Linked DNA regions of Blastochloris tepida. The protein of the gene in region 2 interacts with the protein of the main gene of each other region in a pairwise test. Links are inferred from orthologs where the notes say so. Each region holds a gene or a part of one and is shown on either strand. Other genes may lie near its edges.

What was found.
Region 1: the proteins of BLTE_RS05960 (region 2) and BLTE_RS15335 interact in binary tests that used the Escherichia coli proteins (3 or more experiments, as listed by UniProt). The link is inferred for Blastochloris tepida from one-to-one orthologs.

The regions. Positions count from the first base shown.
Region 1 is NZ_AP018907.1:3,378,750-3,385,048, forward strand. Bases 1,443-4,393 are described here. They hold BLTE_RS15335 (sulfurtransferase TusA family protein), read left to right. Parts: upstream 1,443-2,779; coding sequence 2,780-3,007; downstream 3,008-4,393. Other genes in these bases: BLTE_RS15325 (YeiH family protein), read left to right, coding at 1,443-2,056; dsrE2 (sulfur carrier protein DsrE2), read left to right, coding at 2,181-2,687; BLTE_RS15340 (ArsR/SmtB family transcription factor), read left to right, coding at 3,568-3,915; BLTE_RS15345 (HpcH/HpaI aldolase/citrate lyase family protein), read left to right, coding at 4,097-4,393. Outside these bases: BLTE_RS15320 (NAD(P)/FAD-dependent oxidoreductase), read left to right, coding at 1-792; more of BLTE_RS15325, read left to right, coding at 992-1,442; more of BLTE_RS15345, read left to right, coding at 4,394-4,987; BLTE_RS15350 (MaoC family dehydratase), read left to right, coding at 4,991-6,043. UniProt on the Escherichia coli protein: Sulfur carrier protein involved in sulfur trafficking in the cell. Part of a sulfur-relay system required for 2-thiolation during synthesis of 2-thiouridine of the modified wobble base 5-methylaminomethyl-2-thiouridine (mnm(5)s(2)U) in tRNA.
Region 2 is NZ_AP018907.1:1,282,732-1,288,892, reverse strand. Bases 1,504-4,316 are described here. They hold BLTE_RS05960 (aminotransferase class V-fold PLP-dependent enzyme), read right to left. Parts: upstream 3,605-4,316; coding sequence 2,402-3,604; downstream 1,504-2,401. Other genes in these bases: BLTE_RS05950 (HesB/IscA family protein), read right to left, coding at 3,972-4,292; BLTE_RS05955 (NifU family protein), read right to left, coding at 3,622-3,960; nifV (homocitrate synthase), read right to left, coding at 1,504-2,409. In the rest of the region: BLTE_RS05975 (electron transfer flavoprotein subunit beta/FixA family protein), read right to left, coding at 1-436; nitrogenase stabilizing/protective protein NifW, read right to left, coding at 887-1,237; more of nifV, read right to left, coding at 1,252-1,503; BLTE_RS05945 (IS110 family RNA-guided transposase), read left to right, coding at 4,723-5,691; BLTE_RS05940 (nitrogen fixation protein NifQ), read right to left, coding at 5,883-6,161. UniProt on the Escherichia coli protein: Master enzyme that delivers sulfur to a number of partners involved in Fe-S cluster assembly, tRNA modification or cofactor biosynthesis. Catalyzes the removal of elemental sulfur from cysteine to produce alanine.

The DNA.
Region 1 (6,299 bases), 2.1 Mb from region 2 along the record:
GAGTACACCTTCATCCTCGACACCGAGCTGCGCCGGCGCCGCATCCGCGACAAGGTGCCGATGACCTTCGTGACCGCCGAACCCTATATCGGCCACCTCGGGCTCGACGGCGTCGGCGACACCAAGGGCCTGCTCGAAGGCGAGATGCGCCAGCACCACATCAAGTTCATCACCAGCGCCCGGGTGAAGGCGGTCGAGCCCGGCAAGATGACCATCGAGGAGATCGCCGACGACGGCTCGATCAAGAAGACCACCGAGTTGCCGTTCGCCTTCTCGATGATGCTGCCGTCGTTCCGCGGCATCGGAGCGCTGCGCGGCATCGAGGGTCTGGTCAATCCGCGCGGCTTCGTGCTGATCGACCAGCACCAGCAGAACCCGACCTACAGGAACGTGTTCGCGGTCGGCGTCTGCGTCGCCATTCCGCCGATCGGGCCGACGCCGGTTCCCTGCGGCATCCCCAAGACCGGCTTCATGATCGAGTCGATGGTGACGGCGACCGCCAACAACATCGCCCAGATCCTGCGCGGCGAACAGCCCACCCACCAGGGCACCTGGAACGCCGTCTGCCTCGCCGACTTCGGCGATTCCGGCGTCGCCTTCGTCGCCCAGCCGCAGATTCCGCCGCGCAATGTCAACTGGTCGTCGTCCGGCGTCTGGGTGCACAATGCCAAGATCGCCTTCGAGAAATACTTCATCCGCAAGATGCGCCGCGGCGAGAGCGAGCCGTTCTACGAGAAGGCGATGCTCGACATCCTCGGCATCGGCAAGCTGAAGAAGGTCACCACCGACTGATCCGGTTCCCGGTCGGGGCGCCCGGCCGCATCGGCCGACGCCCACCGGGTTCGACAACACAGTCCTGACGCCGGCCACCGCTCCCGCTTCGGGGCGCGATGGCGCGCGTCCAGAAATTGCCGGTCGGCGCCGCCGCGCGGGCCGGGCGCTCGCGTTCCCTGCCCCGCCGCCCTGCCACCCCGCTAGGAAGGATTCCCGTATGTCGCTCGACAAGCCTGCCGGAGGCGAGGGGGCGGCGACCGGCCCTCTCGGGTCGGCGATCGCCCTCGCGCCGGGTCTCGTTCTCTGCGCCATTCTCGCCTTCGTCTCGGTCCAGATCGAGCCGTGGGGCACCAAGGCGATGCTGGCGCTGGTCGGCACGCCCGTCACCATCACCGCACCGGTGATCGCGCTCCTCATCGGCATGGCGTTCCACCCGCTGGTCGCGCGGCCGGCCTTCACGCCGGGCATGACGTTTGCCATCAAGAAGCTGCTGCGCTGGGCGATCGCGCTGTTCGGCCTGAAGATCGCGCTGTCTGACATCATCGGCCTGGGCCTGGGAACGGCGGTCATGGTCATCGTGTCGATGGCGGCCACTTTGGCGTCCGGCGTGGCGCTGGCCCGCCTGCTCGGCCGCAGCGATTCCTACGGCGCGATCGCCGGCGGCGCCACGGCGGTGTGCGGCGCCTCGGCGGCGCTGGCCACGGCCTCGGTGCTGCCGCACTACAAGGGCCGCGAGTCCGACATGGCGTTCGTCGCGGTCACGGTGAACATCCTGGCGACGCTGGCCATGGTGTTCTACCCGCCGATCTGCGCCGGGCTGGGGTTCGACGAGCGCACCATCGGCATCTTCCTCGGCGCCACCATCCACGACGTCGCCCAGGTGGTCGGTGCCGGCTATGCGGTGTCGGACACCGCCGGCAATGTCGCCACCGTGGTCAAGCTGTTCCGCGTCTTCATGCTGCTGCCGGTGGTGCTTCTGGTCGGCTGGTGGTTCGCGGCCGAGGGCGGCGACGTGCACAAGGCGAAGGTGCCGGTGCCGGTGTTCGCCATCATGTTCCTGGTGTTCGTCGCCATCAACAGCGTCGGCATCCTGCCGGTGGAGATCAAGTCGGCGCTGGTCGAGGCGTCGCGCTGGGGCCTGCTGATCGCCATCGCCGCGCTCGGCTTCAACACCTCGCTCGCCACCATTTTGCGCATCGGCCCGCAGCATCTGCTCGTGGTGCTGGGCGCGACCCTGGTGATCTTCGTCCTGCCCTTGGTGTGGCTGCTGATCCTCGGATAGAGCGGCCGCGAATTTCTCCGCGCGAGAGGTTGGGCTTGTTGACAAACCTGGCTTTGCGCATTCGTATATTGAAATGTATGAAACTTAAACAATGCGGTGCGTCATGCCGCGAGAGGGGGGAGACATGGCTGAGGCGGCGAACGGCGACGGCAATGCGAAGACGATGACGATCATCGTCACCAAGGGCACGCTCGATTGGGCATATCCGCCCTTCATCCTGGCCACCACGGCGGCGGCGATGGGCGTCGAGGTGACCATGTTCTTCACCTTCTACGGCCTGTCGCTGCTGCAGAAGAAGCTCGATCTCCAGGTGTCGCCGCTCGGCAATCCGGCGATGAAGATGCCGATGATGGGCATGCACATGGGCATGCCCAACATCGTCGCCATGCTGCCGGGCGTCGAGGCCGGGGCCACGGCGATGATGAAGAACATGATCAAGAACAAGGGTGTGGCCTCGGTGGAGGAGCTGCGCGAGGCGGCGATCGAGGCCGACGTCAAGATCATCGCCTGCCAGATGACGATGGATCTGTTCGAGCTCAAGACCGAGGACATGATCCCCGGCGTCGCGCTCGGGGGGGCCGCCACCTACATGGAGAAGGCGCTGGCCTCCGACATCAATCTCTACATCTGACCGGCCGCGGCCGGCACTGGCACCGGCCATATGACCGGCCCTGCATAACAAGCCGACCGCATAAGAAGCCGACCGACATTGGAGGAAAACTCATGGCCGACAAGGTGCTCGACGCCAAGGGGCTCAACTGCCCGCTGCCGATTCTGCGTGCCAAGAAGACGCTGAAGGAGGTGCCGTCGGGCGGTACGCTCGAGGTGCTGGCGACCGATCCGGGCTCGGTTGCCGACTTCGCCGCCTTCTGCCGCTCGACCGGCAACGAGCTGCTCGAATCGTCGTCCGCCGACGGCGTCTACCGCTTCCTCATCAAGCACACCGGGTGAGCGCCAAGCCGGCTGCCGCGTCCGGGCAGGCGCGGCGGCCGGCATCCGGGCAGACGGCCGAACGCTTGAGCGCTCCAAATAAATAGCCGGCAAACCGAAACGTGGCGTGCCGCCGCGATCCTGCGTGGAGCAGGAGCCGCACGAACTGTCCCGCCAAGCCCGCGCCTGCCGGAAAGCCTGTATTATGTCACAGGAATCTGCCGCACGCGGGCGCCGCCCTTCACAAACATTCGCAGACACAAAGACGCGGATGGCCGGGACAAGCCCGGCGATGACGGCAGCGGGGGAAACCCGCCTGACCCGCCCCGCACCCTGGACCCGCACCCGCGCAGCGTTGGACACGACCCCACCGAGCGCGGGGCCGGCTGCGTTGCGCTTGACGCGGTGCAATATATTTAATAATTTTGATATTCATTCCTATGAAGCCCTCGAAGCGAGGGCCCGGCGTGCCCGAACTTGGCGCGCCGCCGCCAAACGATGATGACCGCCAGCATTTCCCGCCACCTTCTTTGACAGCGAAATGAGGGTGATCTAGCTTTGCTGGCGGACTGAGGACACAAATGCCGTCTGTCAAGTTGAAACAAATCAAGGCGCCGCTTGATTCCGAGATGATGCTCGCCAACGCCCAGGAGGCGAGCGACTTCCTCAAGGCGTTGGCCCACCAGTCCCGGCTGGTCATCCTGTGCATGCTGGCCGAGGGCGAGAAATCCGTCGGCGAGCTTGAGGAGCTGCTGTCGCAGCGCCAAGCCACCGTGTCCCAGCAGCTCGCCCGGCTGCGGCTGGACGGGCTGGTCACCACCCGGCGCGACGGCCAGACCATCTATTACAGCCTCGCCTCGGACGATGTCCGCGTCATCCTCGGCGCGCTCTACGAGGTGTTCTGCCAGCCCAAGCGCCGCCGCCGCTGACCACGTGCCGCCGCCGCTCAGTGCGTGGGCCGGGGTCCGGGCCTCGAGGCGCGGGCCTTGAAGGCCGGCGGCGCGGTGTCGACGGAGCATCTGACGCGCCCTCACCCCTAAGGAGGGCTTGCGATCGCGACCGGCGCGGCTAGGGTCCACCACCCCATAGGACCGACCGGAACCTTTCGCCATGGCCACGTCTCTCCGTCCGCGCCGCAGCGTGCTCTATATGCCGGGCTCCAACGCCCGCGCCCTGGAAAAGGCCCGCACCTTGCCGGCCGACTGCCTGATCCTCGATTTGGAAGATGCGGTGGCGCCCGACGCCAAGGAGGTCGCCCGCACCCAGGTTGCGGCCGCGGTCAAGGCCGGCGGCTTCGGCTTGCGCGAGGTGTTCATCCGCATCAACGGCCTCGACACGCCGTGGGGCGCGGCCGACCTCGAGGCCGCTGCTGCGGCCGCCCCCGACGTCATCCTGATCCCCAAGGTGTCCGACCCCGAGGACCTCGTCCGCATCGGCCGGGTGCTGGCCGAGGCCGGCACGCCGGAGGCGACGCGGGTGTGGGCGATGATGGAGACGCCGCGGGCCATGCTGGCGGCGCTGGAGATCGCCGACGCGGCGCGCGATCCCCTCACCCGGCTTGCCGGCTTCGTGATGGGCACCAACGATCTGGCCAAGGACACCCGCGCCCGCTGGGTGCCGGGCCGCGCCCCGATGCTGCCCTGGCTGATGACCTGCGTCGCCGCCGCCCGCGCCAACGGCCTCGACATCGCCGACGGCGTCTACAATGCGCTCGCCGACGAGGAAGGGTTCAAGCGCGAATGCGCTGAGGCCCGCGACCTCGGCTTCGACGGCAAGACGCTGATCCACCCCAATCAGGTCGCCCCCTGCAACGCCGCCTTCTCGCCGACGCCGGAGGAGGTCGCGTGGTCGCGCACGGTGATCGCCGCGTTCGATGCGCCCGAAGCTTCAGGAAAGGGTGCGCTGCAGGTCGAGGGCAGGATGGTCGAGCGCCTGCACGCCGAGATGGCGCGCCGGGTGGTGGCCATCGCCTCGTCCATCGCCGCCCGCGAGGGAGCCTGAGCCATGCACCCCAAGACCTCCGCCGGCAATTTCTTCGAGGACTTCCGCCTCGGCCAGATGATCCGCCACGCCGTGCCGCGCACGGTGACGGTGGGCGACGTCAGCCTCTATACCGCGCTCTACGGCATGCGCTTTGCGGTGCAGTCGTCGGACGCCTTCGCCGCCACGGTCGGCTATCCCAGGAGCCCGGTCGACGACCTGCTGGTGTTCCACATCGTGTTCGGCAAGACGGTGCCGGACGTGTCGCTGAACGCCATCGCCAATCTCGGCTATGCCGGCGGGCGGTTCCTGAAGCCGGTCTATCCCGGCGACACGCTGCATGCGGTGTCCGAGGTGATCGGGCTGAAGGAGAACTCCAACCGCAAGACCGGCGTGGTCTATGTCCGCTCCACCGGCTTCAACCAGCACGGCGAGGAAGTGCTCGACTATGTGCGCTGGGTGATGGTGCGCAAGCGCGACGAGAGCGCCCCAGTTGTCGAGCAGCACGTGCCGACGCTGCCCAAGGCGCTGGCGCCCGCCGCGCTCGGCACCGCCTGCCCGCGCATCGACACCGCCGAGTGGAACGAGGCGCTGGCCGGCAGCCCCTACCGCTATGACGACTATGAGGTCGGTGAGCGGATCGACCATGTCGACGGCATGACGGTGGAGGAGGCCGAGCATCAGATCGCCACCCGCCTCTATCAGAACACCGCCAAGGTGCACTTCAACCAGCATTCCGAGGGCAAGGGCCGGTTCGGCCGGCGGCTGATCTATGGCGGCCACGTCATCTCGCTCGCCCGCGCGCTGTCGTTCAACGGCCTCGCGAATGCCTTCCACGTCGCCGCCATCAATGGCGGGCGGCACGTGGCGCCGCTGTTCGCCGGCGAGACGGTTTTCGCGTGGAGCGAGGTGCTGGACAAGCAGCCGCTGCCGGCGCGCAGCGATGTCGGCGCGCTGCGCATCCGCACCATCGCCACCAAGGACAAGCCGACAACGCTGTTCCCCGACAAGACCGGCGAGGACTACGACCCGGCGGTGATCCTTGACTTCGACTACTGGGTGCTGCTGCCGCGGTAGAGGGGCGCCTCTCTTCCTTACCTCTCCCCTTGCGGGCTACGGCATTCACGGATCTGATTCTGTGCTGAGCCATCAATGGCTTAATGAACAGGCTGCGGTTGTCTCATCGAGAACGCGGTGGATCGGCAGTTACCGGGGGCCGCAGGATTGAACTCGTCATGCCCGCGCTTGTCGCGGGCATCCACGTCTTGAAAACCTATTTGAAAACAAAGACGTGGATGGCCGGGACAAGCCCGGCCATGACGACGGCGGGCTT
Region 2 (6,161 bases):
TGAGCTGGGTCAGGCCGAGCCGCTTGGCGATGCCGGGGCCGACCTGGGCCGTGTCGCCGTCGATGGTCTGCTTGCCGGTGAACACGATGTCGGCCGGGCCGAACACCTCGCCGATCCGGGTGATCGCCGACGACAGCGCGAACGACGTGGCGAGCGTATCCGAGCCGGCAAAGAATCGATCGGTCAGCAGCACCGCGCGGTCGGCACCGAAGGTCAGCGCCTTGCGCAGCGAGTCCGAGGCCATCGGCGGGCCCATCGTCAGCACCGTGACTTCGCCGCCGAACTTGTCGCGCAGCCGCAGGGCCTCCTCGATCGCAAACAGATCGTAGGGATTGATGATGGTCGGCACGCCCTGCCGCATGATGGTGTTGGTGACCGGGTGGACGCGGATCTGCGCCGAATCCGGAACCTGCTTGATGCAGACAACGATGTGCATCGTGTCGCTCTCCTCATGAGTGCTCGGTTTCAAACTAGCAATTCGCGTACCAACCGGGCCGTGTCTATCGGATTCGCCCGTGCTGGGAAGCATCTAGAGGGCCTGTCGCAGCTTGAGCGCGCCGCGCCCGACACGCCGAGCGCGACACCTTGTCGGGAAGCCGACACAACGCGACAGAGCGCGGAAATGAAGGAGAATGAAGCAAACGAACGGATTGCGTGCATGCCGGATTTCGCTCTGTCGGGGCGTCATACGGTTTCCGGTTGATCCCTTCGGGATACCGGAAACGTTCTCGCCGAAAACCCCTTGTTCGATAGCGGGGTTTCCGGCGATCGGAATACGGTTCTCCGGCTTGATCAGCCGGAAACCGTATCAAACGCGTTGTCGCCGCAGCCGGCGTTTTCCGGTTGCGGCGACACGACAGCGATTGATGAGGAATTTCGCCGGCGATTATTTCAGCAGCGAATCGAACGGCACGAAGGCCGGCGGCTTCGGCGGCTCCACCGCCGTCTTGAGCACCTTGAACACCCGCGCCTCGAGCGGCGAGGAGGTAACGAACTCCTCATAGGCACGCTGCAGCATCGAACGGCACCGCGCGGCGGCAACGCGATCGGGCAGGCCTTCGACATCCTCGCCCGAGAGGTATTCGCCCATGCGCTTCAGGATGTGCAGGCGGGCGACATTGAGCACCTTGGGGTCGTACTCGACGCCGAGCAGGGTGAAGAACTCCTCGGCCGACGCCGCCGTCCTGAGCTTCGTCATCACGTCGGGCGGAAAATCGGGCGTGTGGGTGCAGCTCATCATGGTCTCCAATTCTACGCGCAGGCCGCGACATCGCTGCCGCAGATCTCGCGCCAGATGCCCGACAGTTCGTCGGCATTGACGGTGTGCTTCGTGGCGGCAGCGCGGCGGCGCACCTGCGCCAGAATGGCGCGGGTCTGGCTCGGGCTGGCATCGAGCCCGAGTTCGCCCAGCGCGGCGCTGATGCCGGCGGTGCCGGAGTGCTTGCCGACGACGATGACATGGTCGCGGCCGAGCAGCGCCGGATCGAGCGCCTGATAGGTCCGGCGGTCCTTCATCAGCCCATCGACATGGATGCCGGATTCATGGGTGAAGATGTGCTCGCCGACGATCGCCTTGCCCTTCGGTATGATGCGGCCGGCGGCCTTGGCGACCACCATCGCCAGCGTGCCGAGCTTGTCGAAGGCGATGCCGGTTTCGCAGGCATAGTGCTGCGACAGGCCCATCGCCACCTCTTCCAGCGCCGCATTGCCGGCACGTTCGCCGAGCCCGAGCACGGTGACCGAGGCATGGGTGGCGCCGCCGCGCACCGCCGCGAGCGAATTGGCGGTGGCAAGGCCGAGATCGTCATGGGCGTGGATCTCGAGTTCGAGATCGGTCGCAGCAGAAAGCCGCGAGAACAGCTCGAAGGTCGCGAACGGCTCCAGCACGCCCAGCGTGTCGGCAATGCGCAGGCGCCGCGCGCCGGCCGCCTTGGCCGCGGCCGCGAGTTCGACCAGGAAGGCCGGATCGGCGCGCGAGGCATCCTCGCAGCCGACCGCGACCTCGAGGCCGCGCCGGCGGGCATAGGGCACAACGCGGGCAATGGTGGCGAGCGCATGGGCGCGGCCCGCCTTCAGCTTGGCAGCAAGCTGGATGTCGGAGGCCGGAATGGACACGTTGACCATCGGCACGCCGGTGGCGAGCGCGGTGTCCACGTCGCCCTCGGTCATCCGGCACCAGGCGATCGGCATCAGCGGCAGGTTCTCGGCCACCACCGCGCGGATGGCGGCAATCTCGTCCGGCCCCATCACCGGGGCGCCGACCTCGATCTCGCGCACCCCGGCGCGGGCCAGGGCGCGGGCGATGGCCAGCTTTTCGGCCGCGGTGAAGGCCACGCCCGGCGCCTGCTCGCCGTCGCGCAGCGTGGTATCGGCCAGAACCACTCGGCGATGGGTCAGCGCGTCAGGCATGGAGTCTCTCCGGGGCAGACTGTGACCGGCGGCACGGCGGCCGCAAGCCGGCGACGATCTCGGGCAGCACCGCGACGACCCGGCTGATGTCGGCATCGGCGGCATTGCGCAGCAGCGACAGGCGGATGGCGCCGCGCGCGAAGGTATCGGGCACCGCCATGGCGCGCAGCACATGCGACGGCTCCACCGAGCCCGCCGAGCAGGCCGCGCCCGAGGCGGCAGCGATGCCGGCGCGGTCGAGCCGGTGCAGCACCGCCTCGGCATCGGCGCCGGCGAAGGCGATGCAGGAGGTGTTGGGCAGGCGCGCCGCGCGGTCGCCGAGCACCATGGCGGCGGGAATGCGGGCCATCAGCTCGGCCTCCAGCCGGTCGCGCAGGCCCTGAACCCGCGACAGATCGCACTGCGCGGCGATCTCGGCGGCAACACCGAGCCCGACGATCGCCGGCACGTTCTCGGTGCCGGCCCGCCGTCCCCGCTCCTGCCGGCCACCGGCGATCAGCGGATGAACCTTCAAGCCGCGGCGGACATAGAGCACGCCGCTGCCTTTGGGACCGTGCAGCTTGTGTCCGGAAAACGACAAGAGGTCGATGGCGGTCGCCGCCACGTCGATGCGCAGCTTGCCCGCCGCCTGCACCGCATCGGTGTGGAACAGCGCGCCGACCGCCTTGGCCTTCTCGGCCAGCTCGGCGACCGGGAAGATCGTACCGGTCTCGTTGTTGGCCCACATCGCCGAGACCACGGCGACGTCCTCGTCCAGCGCCGCCTCGAAGGCGTCGAGGTCGAGCGCGCCGGTGCCCTCCACCGGCACGCGGCGCACGACAATCCCTTGCGCCTCCAGCCGGTCGGCGAGCGCGCGCACGGCGGCGTGTTCCACGGCGGTGGTCACCAGCACCTTGCGCTTCGGGTCGGCCTCGAGCGCGGTGCGAATGGCGGCATTCACGCTCTCGGTGCCGCCCGAGGTGAACACGATCTCGCCTTCGGTCGCGCCGATCAGCGCGGCGACCCGGGCACGCGCCTCGGCGAGCGCCGCCTTGGCCTGGCGACCCGCCGCATGCTGCGACGACGGATTGCCGAAGATTGCCGAGAAATAGGGCAGCATCGCCTCCAGCACCGCGGGATCGACCGGTGTCGTGGCGTTGGCGTCGAGATAGACCGGCGGCCGGTCGGCGACCGTGCCCAGCGCTGCCTCGCTCATGGCCCCTGCCCTTCCCGTCAGCTGCGGCCCATCCCGACCGGAATGACGCGCACCGGCACGCCGATCGCCTCGATCAGCTTCATCTGCACGCCGCTCACCGACACCGCCGCCAGCTGGCAGGCGACGCAGGTGCCGGTCATGCGCACGAACACGGTGTTCTCCTCGACGCGGTCGAGCTCGATGTCGCCGCCATCGCACTGGAATCGCGGGCGCATCGCCTCGATCGCCTCGGCGACAAGCGCGATCTGCGCCTCGCTGAGGGTGAAGCGCGGCAGGGCCGGACGCGGCGCGGACGGCGCCGCCGGGCGGTGGCCGATGTCGAGCGTGGTGCGGCGGGCTTCGGCAGTGGCGAGCATGAAATCCTCCCTCAGCCGAACGACTTGCCGCACGAGCATTTCGCGCCGGCATTTGGATTTTCGAAGGTGAAACCGGAGCCCTCGAAGCTTTCGACGAAGCCGACCTTGAGACCGCTGATCAGCGGCTGAGATTCCGGATCGATGAACACCTTGACGCCGCCGCTCTCGATCACCGCATCGTCTTCGCGCGGCTCATGGTCGAGACCGATCAGGTATTTGTAGCCGGCGCACCCGCCCGCCTCGACCATGATGCGCAGCCCGGCGCCTTCCTTGCCGGTCTTGACCATCGCCGCCTTCACAGCGTCCGCCGCTTCCGGGGTGAGCACGATCATCGCTGGCTCCTCGACCAATTGCTTCGCAAACAGCAAAGCAAACTCCATGCCGGCGCTGGCGAGAACGACAACAGGCTGATTTCGTTGGGCTTAATCGATCGGGCGAAACCCGACACGGGTCCTCGCGTCGCAAACGCGACGCGGCCGGATTGTCGGGTTTGTCCGGCAGCTGCCGCGTCGTTCCGGGCGAGGCGAAGCCGGGACCCGGAACCGTCTGCGAAACAAGGCCATTTCGGAAAACGATCCCGGGTTGGAACGGCGAACTGTGCTTTGATGGGTGCGCCGGCTCGGGGTGGCCACCCCGAGCCGGTGCGGGCGGCACGCCGTATCCCGGGTGAGCCTTCGAGGCCGTCGCGAGCAGAAGCGGCCGTCCGTCCCAAGCCAACCCGAACAGTTGCACGGGGCTTTTGACCCCGCTTCCAAGCCTGGGATGCTTGTCATGCTGCCACACCCGACGCCGTTTGCCACCCACCTTGTGGGCATCGATGTCTCCAAGGACTGGCTCGACATCGCCTTCGACGACACCAAGGTCGAGCGCGTCGATAACACCCCCGCGGCTCTCCAGCGCTTGGCCAGGCGCCTGGTGAAGGCCGGGCTCACCACCGCCGGCCTGGAGCCGACCGGCGGCTATGAACGCCTGGCGGTCGCGGTGCTGCGCGAGGCCGGCCTCACCGTGCTGCAGGTCGACAGCTGGCGCTGCCGCCAGTTCGCCAAGGCCTGCGGCCAGCGCGCCAAGAGCGATCCGCTCGACGCCCGCATCATCCGCGCCTTCATGCTGCATCACCCCTGCCGGCCGTTCCCAGAGCCCTCGCAAGCGCAGAGCGACCTGACCGCCTGGGTGCGCGAAATCACCCGCGCCGAGGCCGACATCCGCCGCCTGGAGAACCGCAAGGCCCACCCCACCCTGGCGGCCATCACCGCCCGGCTCGATGCCGAAATCGCCGCCCTGCGCGAGACCGTCGCCGCGGCCGAACAGACCATCGAGGCGTTGATCGCCGCCGATCCGGCGATGGACGCCAAGGCCAAGATCATCACCTCGGTGCCGGGGATCGCCAACAAGACGGCCCGCGTCCTGCTCGCAGAAGCTCCCGAACTCGGCCAGTTCACCCCTCGCCAAGCCGGCGCCATCGGCGGCTGCGCACCCTACCGAAACGACAGCGGCAAAGCGCGGCGGCCGGCCCATATCGAGGCCGGACGCCGCGCGCTCAAGCGCGCCTGCTATCTCGCCGCCTTCGCCGCCATCCACTGGAACCCGTGGGCCAAACAGCTCTACGCCGACCTCAAAGCCCGCGGAAAACCCGCCAAGGTCGCCCTCATCGCCATCGCTCGAAGGCTCCTGACCATCCTCAACGCCATGATTCGAGACAACAAACCCTGGCAAGCCCCCAAAGCAGCCTGACAGTTGCTCGCGGGCCTTCGGCCTTTGGCCGGGATGACGCGGAACCGATACGTCGCCCCGGGTGGGCGGGAGCGGGAGCCCGCCGCCACCCGGGGCCGTTTGGCAAGGGAGGCGAACGCTTGCCGAACGGTCCCGGGCCGCGCCGCGCGCACGGCCCGGGACAACAGGAAAAGCCACAAAATATCGTTACGCTACAATGAAATAGCCGTCTCGACCGTGCGCCGGATGCGGGCCAGCCGGCTTTCGCCGGTCTCCTCGCCGAAGCAGGTTTCGAAATCGCCGCAGCCGGCGCAGGTCGGCGTGGCGCACAGCACGAAGCCATCGTCTTCGCACAGCGTGCGGTAAAAGAACCGTTTCCAGCGCATGTTTCGCGTATTCTTTGCCGAAAGCGGCGCGAAATGCCGCTCCAGCAGCCGCGTCAGCTCGACCCGTGACCTGAGGCCCAGATCCTCCCACAGATGGTTGGGCTC